2 regions of the Paenibacillus sp. FSL F4-0087 genome follow, and region 2 is predicted to be linked to the other one. Evidence: a T-box and tRNA genes for the amino acid it is inferred to sense, from the RefSeq annotation. Region 2 holds a T-box; the other holds one or more tRNA genes.
The links. A T-box is a leader RNA that pairs with one kind of tRNA and senses whether it is charged. The one in region 2 lies ahead of leuS (leucine--tRNA ligase), so its partner is inferred to be a tRNA-Leu.

Region 1: it has a tRNA-Leu gene. The T-box ahead of leuS (leucine--tRNA ligase) is inferred to sense a tRNA for this amino acid. The anticodon was not compared.

What each region holds. Positions count from the first base shown of each region.
Region 1 covers NZ_JBBODJ010000001.1:1,236,908-1,242,937, reverse strand. The annotation lists gene MHB84_RS06065 (hypothetical protein) at 1-433, opposite strand, end outside; gene MHB84_RS06060 (Rha family transcriptional regulator) at 461-664, opposite strand; gene MHB84_RS06055 (urease accessory protein UreF) at 937-1,638, opposite strand; tRNA gene MHB84_RS06050 (tRNA-Leu) at 2,059-2,141, shown strand; partial or broken gene MHB84_RS31345 (hypothetical protein) at 2,247-2,315, shown strand; gene MHB84_RS06045 (glutathione peroxidase) at 2,291-2,767, opposite strand; cyclic di-AMP (ydaO/yuaA leader) riboswitch at 3,135-3,310, shown strand; gene MHB84_RS06040 (hypothetical protein) at 3,431-3,826, shown strand; gene MHB84_RS06035 (HAD-IA family hydrolase) at 3,989-4,681, shown strand; gene MHB84_RS06030 (Nramp family divalent metal transporter) at 4,827-6,030, opposite strand, start outside.
Region 2 covers NZ_JBBODJ010000001.1:4,670,888-4,676,917, reverse strand. The annotation lists gene MHB84_RS21485 (ComEA family DNA-binding protein) at 1-85, opposite strand, end outside; gene comER (late competence protein ComER) at 272-1,117, shown strand; gene leuS (leucine--tRNA ligase) at 1,098-3,542, opposite strand; T-box leader at 3,614-3,880, opposite strand; gene MHB84_RS21470 (phosphotransferase family protein) at 3,979-4,935, opposite strand; gene MHB84_RS21465 (class I SAM-dependent DNA methyltransferase) at 5,112-5,882, opposite strand; gene MHB84_RS21460 (CvfB family protein) at 6,022-6,030, opposite strand, start outside.

The DNA.
Region 1 (6,030 bases), 3.4 Mb from region 2:
CTGTCTGTTTCTGTTCGGTAACATCCGTGTGTGCAATCAATGCGAGATCAGACAGCAGGGATGGGTCGGCCTGAATCAATGGGGTGAGTTCCAGGCGGAACCACCGCTGTTCGTTGTGGACAGTTTGGACGGCGATGTCGTATGTATAACTGTCTTTAAAAGGTGCAGTGATACTTTTTAACTCCTGAACAATTTTCGCATTCTTTGTTTTCTCCTCGCGTAATGTCCACCCCTCTATAAGGTGAAGGTAATGAGGCGGTTCAGGTGCTGTTCTGGAGGAGCCTGTAACGCTTGGATTTGGAAGCAGCTGCCCGAGTCCGTGTTGCCAAGCGGTGTTGCAGCTTCGAATGATCCATTTGTGGTCGACGATGATGAGCTGGTGCTGGATGGACTGGAACGATAATCTCTCCAGATCGGATATTAAGTATCTCATGAAATGAGCTCCTCCTTGGCAGAAATTTTATCTTAAATCATCTGGTATTTCCAAAATGTCAGCGACCTGGTGCCTGAACCGGGTTGCTTTGCGTGTGCCGTGAATGAGATTGGACAGACGGTATGGCGGAATGCCATACTGTTCACAAAATGTCTTTTGGTCGACCTGGAGTTCGGTTAGTCGTCGTTTAATGGCCCATCCAAAAGGAGTCACAGGTTTCTTTTTGTTCAAAAGGGTTCACCCCTCGTTGGAATGTAGTGTTCAGCTGGTTATTCTTGGTGTAAAATATACAGATATGCGAGCTGTATGTTTTATTATATACGTATTTGCGTCATCTAACAATTAAAAAAGACGTAAAAAAGTGTATTTTAAGATATTAAATGGCGTAAATACGTTAAATAGACAAAATAAATGACATAAAAAACACGCCAGCAAGGAGGTTGCGGCGTGTTTTTTATATTTTTACAGTGTGAGGAGGCGGGTTATGAAGGGATGGGGACAGATTAGGCTCTGTAGGCGTGAAGCCCTGCTCCAAGCATGTGGAAGCTTGGGAACAACGTTTTCATGGACATTGAGGTTGGTTGTGCCGGTCCATCGGCAGCGGAGGCGCTGACGGTATGCCATTCATGCTCCAGATCTGCGGCCAGGCGAACCAGCAGGTCCTGGATTGTATCGGTATGAAGAGGAATCACTTTGGAGGCTTCGGTTATGCAGGCGCTCATGGCTGAATGCAGATAACCAAGGACCGCCTCCTCGACAGGGATTTCGAGGTGGTGGTTAATCCAGGCGTGAACGGTGGAGAGGCAGCCGACGGATTCATACTTAGCCAGGGTTTGTTCGAGATGGCTAAAATCAATCCAGGGGTGGAGTGCGTGAGCCAGCTTAATCAGTCGTTTGCCCATTGTGGAGGCGTGTTCTCTAAGATTGACTGGTGTCCGCTGGACATGGACGAGCTTGTCGATGAGGGCTGTACGCCATGCGTCATTATGATCTGCGGCAGTATATATGCCTTTAATCGCCATGCCTTCCAGACGCACGATGCTGGGGTGCAATTGACAGCGCATGAATGATTCGAGATCTTCGGCGTTACGAATGGTACCTTCAGCGATATGGGTATCCATTCCGAAGGAATGGGTGAAGCCTCCAACCTGGATAGAGGAATCAAGCAGTTTGACGTAATCGAGCAGCTTATTCCCACGGTTCACGATCTTTCGCCTCCTACGTTCGTTAAATGTTATATTAAATAACATTTATACTCCTTTTTAGTTCGTTTTATGTTCGTAAATCCGAATTATATGATATATATATTCACATAAATATCCGCTTTTTGTCAATAGTTTCTTGGTTTTTAAATATTTAATCTGTTTAATGTTATTTTATATAACTTTATGAGTTATGTTAAACTGAGGGGGGATAAAGGATGGCACTACAAATAAAGTAGAGTGATCGACCTAATCGGATATACAAACGAGATCAAATTTAATCATATGCACTTCGTAGGAGAAAATGACGAGATTATACGATTTATGGAAGGGAAAACGCAGTTAAAATGATATTTATAAAAATGCTTTACTTTTAAACATGAACCGGGTATAATCAATTCTGTTGCCGATTATTTACGACATGCGGTCGTGGTGGAATGGCAGACACGCTATCTTGAGGGGGTAGTGGGTGTATACCCGTGGAGGTTCGAGTCCTCTCGACCGCATCATAAGAACGATTAGGAAGAAGCTTCCCATATGGGGAGCTTCTTTTTTATGTTTTTTTACAGTAAAGATGAGTCCAGACAAAAAAAGGTCACCCGTTTCCCTGAATGCATGTTCATTCTGTCTTCAGGGGTCGGATGGCCTTCAGTTGTTATTTAAGCAATTCTTTGATGTCTGCTTCAATTTTATCGGGTGTTGTTTTGGGAGCATACCGTTTCAGAACACGTCCGTTCTGATCCACAAGGAATTTGGTGAAGTTCCATTTGATGGCTTTGGAGCCGAGTACACCCGGTGCTTCTTTGGTAAGATGCTGGAATAGAGGGTGAGCGCTTGAACCATTCACATCGATTTTCTCGAACATCGGGAAGCTGACACCATAGTTCATCTGACAGAACTCGGCAATATCATCAGAAGAGCCTTTTTCCTGTGCAAACTGGTTGCTTGGAAAACCAAGAACTTCAAACGGGGAGTCTTTAAACTTATCCTGAAGTTCTTGCAGACCTCTGAATTGAGGTGTGAGTCCGCATTGGCTTGCTGTATTCACGATAAGCAGTACTTTGTCACGATAGTTGGACATTTCAACTTCCTGACCGCGAAGGGTGTTTACTTTGTAGTCGTAGACTGACATGAAAATCGCCTCCATTTCATATTCTTCTTCCTTCTATTATATTGATTGCAATTAAATATTGCAAAATTAATATTGCTTTTTTAACTCAATTTGAGGCTGTCGTGTATGATCTGTGACTGATTTAATACCTAATTATCGCTAAAGAGAGAATTAGAGAGCTTTGATGAGATGGGTAGAGAATGGATGCGTTGTAAGCGCTATTATTGATGGGAAATGGCAAAAATCCGTCGATTCGGTGATCTGCGCAGACTTTACACCAATATGGCACGGGTGTATGATTCATATCGTAATTCCAATTTAAATTAAATTTTACATGAAAAACGAAACAAACGATAATATCGCTCTGATTATTGATTATAAAAGAACGATGTTTTAATCGCTGAGTTTCCATTCATTCATGGGTGGGAAACGGGGGAACCAACAGGATGAACTGTCCAGGACAGTGGGCATCCATGGGGTGAATTTTCCGGTGACAGCCGGAAATAGGGCGACTCTCGCGCCCGAATCCGTCAGCTAACCTCGTAAGCGTTAAAGGGAGAGGCAACAAGCCGTACGCTGGTTCATAGTGTCTTTTTGCTATGGATTATTGAAGAAGCGTCCGGGAGGCCTTGGTCCCCCACGCTTCTTTTTTGTTGTCTTTTCACGCCAAGGGAGGAACGAATGATGGATAAAGAGATGATCTTAGTGACTGCTCCAAATGAAGCAGGACGTAAATTTATCAAATTGCTGATGTACAAAAAAATGCCGTTTGCCGTTCTGACCAACAGTGCAGGGGAAGAGCGCAGGCTCCGGAGAATCGGTGTGGAGCATGTCATTCGCATGAACACGGCTGCAGCTCAGAAATGGTTTTTGCCGCAAGGTAGTGTCGGCAATGTTTTTATTTTTGAAAATAGCCTAAACCTGACCTGTCGATATTTGCAGATCTGCCGCTCCTGGACATCCAAGTCCTTGTGTGTCATTACGGAACAAAGCCACCCCAAAGGGATCTATCGGGGAATGGGAGCAGACCGTATTGTATATTCCTTGAATGGGGAAGTTGGGTTTCTGCTGAATGGCTAGTGGCTAGTACTATTCCTGTGATTGATCCAGTGTCAGCTGCCTGTTATAATTGAAATCATAAATAAACGGAAACTTGAGGAGACTCATGCATGTTGGTGGGTCTTCTTTTTTATGGTTTGGGAAATAGGGATAATTTCCTGTGGCTAACGAGGAGGAATAGGCGTGCCGGATGTACGTGGAATACAATGGTTGTTCTTTGATGTGGGGGATACGCTCGTGGACGAATGGGAGCCGGTAGATGATATTATCGGTCAGTTCGTTCGTGAAGCTTGTGCGCTTGGTTATCAGGTGGAGATGCAGACGGTGCGAGAACTATTTGCCGCCTCCTACCGAAATTACGAGCAATGGCCGATGAAATTGGCTATTCGTACCCTTATCAGCGACAAGGGGCACCGGGAACAGATACAGGAGAAGCTAAAGTTCCGCAAAGAGCTTGAGCGGCCCTTCGCGTCAGCCGACGCTGTTCTCCAGACGTTATCGCAACACTATAAGATTGGTATCATTGCCAATCAGAGCCCGGGGACGGAAAATCGGCTGGATAGCTACGGCTTGCGCAAGTATGTGGATGTGCTGGCCTGTTCGGCTGAAGAAGGAGTGTCCAAGCCTGATCCTGAATTGTATGCTGTAGCGTTGAAACAGGCGGGATGTAAACCCGAGGAAGCGGTCATGATCGGCGACAGGATTGATAATGATATTATTCCAGCTAAGAAGCTGGGTATGCATACGATCCGGATTTTGCAGGGTTATGGCAGGTTCCAGCCGGAGCTTGCGGATGCAGAGCCTCCAGACTGGACTGTTGAATCACTGGAGGAACTTCTTCCATTGTTAATGGTAACTCAAAGTTCAGACAACTAAATAAGAGCAAGCCGTATTTAAGATCTAATCGGTATGAATTAGATGGCTGCTCAAACATATAAAAGGCTGATCGTCTCAAGGGATACATGACTTGAGTTGATCAGCCTTTTTGAGTTAGACAAAATATTGCGTAGTTCCGTTTAACTTAGAATAACAGAATGGTTTGGATAATCAGATACACATTCAGGACAACGATAACTCCGGCAATAATCCAGGAGATGATTTTGAGCCACAACTTGTTGGCAAAGGCCCCCATGCTTTTTTTGTCACTCGTAAACATCACCAGTGGAATGACGGCAAAGGGTAGCTGTAGCGACAGCACAACCTGGCTCAGAATCAGCAGTTCCTCTGTTCCGTGCTCTCCGGCAATGGCTGTTACGATGACGGCTGGAATGATTGCGATTAGACGTGTAACCAGTCGACGAAGCCATGCTGGGATACGAATGTTCAGAAAGCCTTCCATTACAATCTGTCCGGACAACGTGCCGGTGAGTGTTGAGTTCTGGCCGGAAGCCAGCAAGGCTACACCGAACAGGATGCTGGCGATGGTAGTACCCAGCAGAGGTGTCAGCAGATGGTATGCATCTGTAATTTCCGCGACCTGAGTCATACCTGCACTATGGAACACGGCAGCAGACACAATCAGGATGGCTGCATTGATGAACAGAGCAAGCGTTAAAGCGATGGTTGAATCCATGGTGGAATACAGAATCGCTTCTTTTTTCCCTTTTGGCGTTTGTTCAATCTGACGGGTCTGCACAATGGAAGAATGCAGATACAGATTATGGGGCATGACGGTTGCACCGATAATCCCGATGGCAATGTAGAGCATAGCTGGATTTTGCAAAATCTCGGCACTGGGTACAAAACCATGCATGACGCCGCCCATATCCGGTTTAGCGAGAAACAGGTCAATCCCGAAGCAGAGGGCGATGGTGGCCATCAGCACAATTACGAGCGATTCCAATGCACGGAAGCCTTTGTTTTGCAGCAAAAGAATGACTAGTACATCGACAGCGGTAATAATGACGCCGTATAACATGGGAATGTTGAACAGCAGCTTGAGCGCGATTGCCGAACCAATAACCTCGGCAAGGTCGGTGGCTGCAATTGCAAGCTCACACAAGATCCATAACACGATCACAACAGGCATGCTAAATCGTTCGCGGCAGGCTTGCGCCAAATCCCGTCCTGTGACAATCCCGAGCTTGCCAGCGAGAGACTGCAACACAACAGCCATCAGGTTCGAAATCAGAATAACGGATAATAATGTGTATCCGAATTGTGAACCACCCGCAATATCTGTTGCCCAGTTCCCGGGATCCATATATCCAACGGCAACGAGGTAA
Region 2 (6,030 bases):
GCGGCTGTTCACTTTTGCCCGACCATAATATTAGTATACATCCGACCACCGCAGCAGCAATGGTCATCCCCTTGTTCCATCTCATCTCTTCCACACCTCTCCCTGGATTCAAAATAAATCTATTCTGAACACGGGCGGTGCTTCCGAACCGTTGGACTTGCCTGGTAAACCAAGCTGTACTATTTTCATGTCATGTGAAGCAGGTCCTGACGCATACACTAGAGGGAAAGAACTGCGCCATTACCGTAAAGCATGAAAGGAGGCCTGAACAATGAAGGTTGGATTTATCGGAACCGGCAGCATGGGCAGCCTGCTGATCTATGCCTTGATTCAATCCGGTGCACTTGAGCCACGGCAGATCGCCGCCAGCAATAGAACCCCTTCCAAAGTACGGCAGTTATCCCTCCGTTACCCCGGTCTGCATGAATCACAGAGCAACCGGGAAACCGTCATCCGCAGCAATATCATCTTTTTGTGCGTGAAGCCACTTGAATTCAAACATGTCATTGACGACATCCTGCCTGTCGTGAATCCCAATCATATAATCGTCTCGATCACCAGTCCCGTGCAGCTGCGCCATCTGGAATCTTCACTTCCTTGCAAAGTCTCCAAAGTTATCCCCAGCGTTACGCACCAGGTCGGCAGCGGAGCGTCCCTGTGTATTCACGGTGAGCGAATGACTACCGAAGACCGCGCTGTGCTGGAAGGGATGCTCAGTCATATCGGCAGACCCTATCAAGTGGATGAAGCCTGTACCCGGATCACATCCGACTTCTCCAGCTGCGGACCTGCATTCATATCGTTCTTTCTGGAGCAATGGATCGAGAGTGCCGTCAAGCTTACAGGCATCAAACGAGCCGACGCCTGCGCTCTTGCCGGCGAGATGCTCCTGGGAACAGGCAAGCTGCTCACCGAAGGAGGATACACCCCGCAAGAACTTCAGGCTCGCGTGGCTGTACCTGGCGGCATCACCGCACAGGCACTTGCCCTGCTAAAGGTAAGTCTGAATGGTGTTTTTGACAGTCTGATCCAGACGACTCACGACAAATATGATGAAGATTTGTTGAAGCTGGATGAACTATTCAAAACCGGTGAGATTAACCGGCAACAATATTAACGAGTTTGCCTGGAACGGCAATGACCTTGCGAATGGTCTTGCCTTCCAGTGCCTGCTTCACAGGTGCCAGTTCCATTGTAAAGTCCTGCATGCCCTGTGCGTCCAGATCCTTCGCGATCGTAGCACGGGTTACAATTTTGCCATTCACTTGAACAACAATCTCCACTTCGGCATCCACCGTCATGGACTCATCATACTCAGGCCAAGCTACATAAGAGATTCCACCTTCATGACCGAGACGACTCCACAGCTCCTCTGCCATATGCGGTGCCAGCGGTGACAACAGCTGTACAAAGTTCTCCATGGCTTCACGCGGCAGCGTATCTGCTTTGTATGCATCGTTGATGAAGATCATCAGCTGGCTGATCGCTGTGTTGAAACGCAGATGTTCCAGATCCTCTGTAACCTTTTTGATTGTCTTGTGTGCAGTGCGCTTGAACTCATCGGTTCCACCATCGACTGTGATCTTGTCATGGATTGCACCTGTATCTTCGTTGATGAACAGACGCCATACACGTGACAGGAAGCGATGCATGCCCTCAACCCCGTTAGCGTTCCACGGTTTTGTAGCCTCCAGAGGCCCCATAAACATTTCATACAGACGCAATGTATCTGCACCGAATTCATTAACGATCTCATCCGGGTTAATAACATTACCACGGGATTTACTCATCTTCTCATTGTTGGTTCCCAGGATCATGCCTTGGTTGACCAGTTTGTGGAACGGCTCTTTGGTATGCACCACACCCAGATCATACAGCACTTTATGCCAGAAACGAGCGTACAGCAAGTGAAGCACTGCGTGCTCTGCTCCCCCGATGTACAGATCAACCGGCAGCCACTGCTGCTGTTTCTCTTGAGAGATCAGTTCCTTGTCATTGTGCGGATCGATAAAGCGCAGGTAATACCAGCAGCTACCGGCCCATTGTGGCATTGTGTTCGTCTCACGACGTGCTTTCATTCCCGTTTCCGGATCTACGGTGTTAACCCATTCCGTAACATTCGCCAGTGGTGACTCTCCAGTGCCCGAAGGTTTGATCTGGTCAATATCCGGCAGCAGCAAAGGCAATTGATCTTCCGGCACCGTCTTCATCGTTCCGTCTTCCAGATGCAGAATCGGGATTGGCTCACCCCAGTAACGCTGACGGCTGAACAGCCAATCGCGCAGACGATAGGTGACCTTGCCTTGTCCCTTACCGTTCTCTTCCAACCAGGCGATCATCTTCGCAATCGCTTCTTCGTTGTTCAATCCGTTCAGGAAATCGGAGTTCACATGCGGTCCGTCTCCGGAATACGCTTCTTGTGTCACGTCGCCACCCTGTACAACCTCGATGATGTCCAGACCAAACTGTTTTGCAAACTCCCAGTCACGAGCGTCATGTCCCGGAACGGCCATGATCGCCCCTGTCCCGTATCCAGCCAGAACATAATCGGCGATCCAGATTGGCACCTTCGCTCCATTTACCGGATTGATTGCATAAGTTCCTGTGAACACACCCGTTTTGTCTTTAGCCAAATCGGTACGTTCCAGATCGCTTTTGCGAGCAGCCTGTTCCTGATATGACTTGATTGCTTCACGCTGTTCAGCAGTTGTAATGACTTCCACCAGCTCATGCTCAGGTGCCAATACAGCATAACTTGCGCCAAACAAAGTATCTGCACGTGTCGTAAACACTTTGATGACTTCTTCATGACCCTCAATGGCAAAAGTAACTTCCGCCCCGGTCGATTTGCCGATCCAGTTGCGCTGCATATCCTTGATACTTTCCGACCAGTCCAGCTCTTCCAGGTCTTCCAGCAAACGCTCTGCATATTCCGTAATTCTCAATACCCATTGGCGCATCGGTTTACGAACGACCGGATGTCCACCACGCTCACTCTTGCCATCGATAACTTCTTCGTTCGCCAGTACTGTACCCAAAGCTTCGCACCAGTTCACAGGCACTTCATCTACATAAGCCAGGCCTTTATTGTACAACTGGATGAAGATCCATTGCGTCCATTTGTAATAGTCAGGGTCTGTTGTACTGATCTCACGATCCCAGTCATATGAGAAACCCAGTGATTTGATCTGGCGACGGAAATTGTCAATATTGCGGAATGTAATATCCCGTGGATGCTCACCAGTATCCAATGCATGCTGCTCAGCAGGCAGGCCGAAAGCGTCCCAACCCATTGGATGCAATACATTGAAGCCGCGCATACGTTTGAAACGGGATACGATATCCGTTGCCGTGTATCCTTCCGGGTGACCTACGTGCAGGCCTGAGCCGGATGGATATGGAAACATATCCAGGGCATAGAACTTCGGTTTAGCCGGGTCCTCACCCGTTTTAAACGTTTTGTTGTCATCCCAGTATTGCTGCCAACTTTTCTCCATGTCTTGTGGCTTATAGCCGTGTTTCGGCTGTTGATTCTCACTCATCTATTGTTCCTCCTCTGGTTATTCGCTTTTATTGCAACAAAAAAACCTCAGCATCCCGTAGCGTTTGCAGCGCTAGGGACGAGAGGTTGAATTCCCGTGGTACCACCCTAGTTAGCGGACGATCGTGCTTCGTCATCCACTCCCTTTGGACCTGTAACGGCGGTTAACCGATGCGGATTTCCATTCCTGAACCGGAGTGTTAATGAGTCGGTTGCAAGATGGTGTAATCACCGCATTTCTCCAAGGCGAGTTCGTGAAATACTGTCAACCGACTTGCACCAACCGCCGGCTCTCTGTCATGTACAGGACTCACTACTGATCCTTATCATCGAAATATGTATACGATATGATCGGAAACATTATATAAAAAAACAGCATTAAAGTCAATATTACACTGTCTGTTGAGTATAAGCAATGCCATGCATCAGTATACACATTAAGACGACTGGAATCGCTTGATTCCTTCTTCTAGGTTATCAATTGACCACTTAATGTGTTCCTTGTTATCGTATTGACGATATGGACACTCGATTCTCAGCGCCAGATCAAAGTACAGATCATATAAACTTCTTCTTTTTCGTTCACTGTCTGTTGTAACTGCTCTACCATAGCCTTTGAGGAATCCCGGTGTATTATTAAAATGACTGAAGTAGTGCTCCATCAGAGGATCTGCCCAAAGGGAACGTTCGAAATCGATAATGGCCGTGATCTGCCCCGCCTCCACAAATACATTCCCATCCCACAAATCCCAATGCACAAGCACAGGCTCTTTGACATCATCCAGCACATCCGATTTTTCTTGAATCAGACGCTCCAGTTCCTCATAACGAATCGAAAATTCCACACCCGCTGCTTTGCTATCTCCCAGCATATCATCCATTAAGCAAAGGAAAGCTTCTCTCCACGTCGTATAATGCGGTTTCTTTGAGGAAAAGTAACCAAACTTCTCTCCTTTAATTTCATTGATTCGACGATTGTGGGCACCCAGCTGCTGCTCTATGGATTCCTGCTCTTCTGCACTGTACTGATCTTTGACTTTGTTATACGGCGTTCCTGGCATGTATTCCATAATAAAATATTCTGCCGGAACCAGGGTGAGCGATGGATCGTAGGCCAATACCCGGGGAACGGGTACATCCTGAAGTTCTGCCACAAGTCGTAGTGCCTCAACCTCAGCAACCATAACTTGCTGTTCACAGCGCATCAGCTTAATGCCATTAGAAGGAGCAATTTTGAGTACAACCTTCTGTCCGTCTTTCTTGGTGATAAAGTAAGCGTGGTTTGCCCAGCCGTCGATCATCTCTTTGTATTCTTGGATACCTGTGTTAAAGTGCTGCTGCACAATTCTGTCTAATTGTTCAGAAGTCAGCCTTGTTTTGTATGTACTTTCCATTCTACATCCCACCCGGAATTAAATTTTCAAGATTCTACTATTTAGAAAACGTTTTCCATCCAACTATTATGGCTTCCTTTAACCCTACTGGCAATAACTTTTATTACATATAAAAAACAATCTTATAGACAAAGAACTGCCCTTATACATCATAAGGACAGTTCTATATCATACTCCTATTTCACGGCTACATAGAATAGACGCTGTGCGCCTTCTCCCGCCTCTTTCCACTCAAAATCAGCATATACACGTACATCTCTGAAGCCGGCCTTCGTGAGCTCCAGCTTCATCCAGTCCGGATCATACGCGCGCTGAACATGAACCTCTTCAAACCGTTGGTACATATCCTTGCCGCTCTCAGCCACACGTGAAAATATACTTAGATGATGCTCAATCTCACACCGATCTTGATCCATATCACAGGTCCAAATATACGATACGGAGCGTTCGTCCAACACAAATGGTTGCTCTTCTTCGTATCGAATAAGGGTATTCGGATGATGTACATCGAACAGGAATGTGCCCTCCGGCTTTAGCATCTCGTAAGTACGCTGAAAGGTACGAACGACATCCTCTTTTTCAAGCAGATAATTCACGCAATCACAGAACGATATCACCGAGTCCACAGGCTCCGGAACTCTCCAGTCCCGCATATCCTGCTGCACCCAGCGGACACTGCCTTCCCGATATAAGCGGTGGCCTTGAGGTGTGGCCTCCATTTTACTGCGCGCAACAGACAACATGTCCGCCGACAGGTCAATACCTGTAACTTCAAAGCCGGAGTTCACCAGTGGGATCGTAATTGAGCCGGTTCCACAGCCCAGTTCAGCCACACTTTTCGGCATGCCATGCCGTTCCCAAGCCGTTCTCGCAAACCTTATCCAGTCCGGATAAGGCATATCCTCCATTAATTCATCGTACACATAGGCAAATTTCCGGTAAGACATGTCAGGCACCGCACTTTCAATTTCATTTTCGAATCTCTTTTGAACAAAAGAAAAAGCAGGGGCGTCCGGAGTTCACCCAGCCTTGCCCTGCCTTTACTTGTGGATTCAAGCGCATACTTGATCCATGAAACCTGTTTGTCTACTTGTC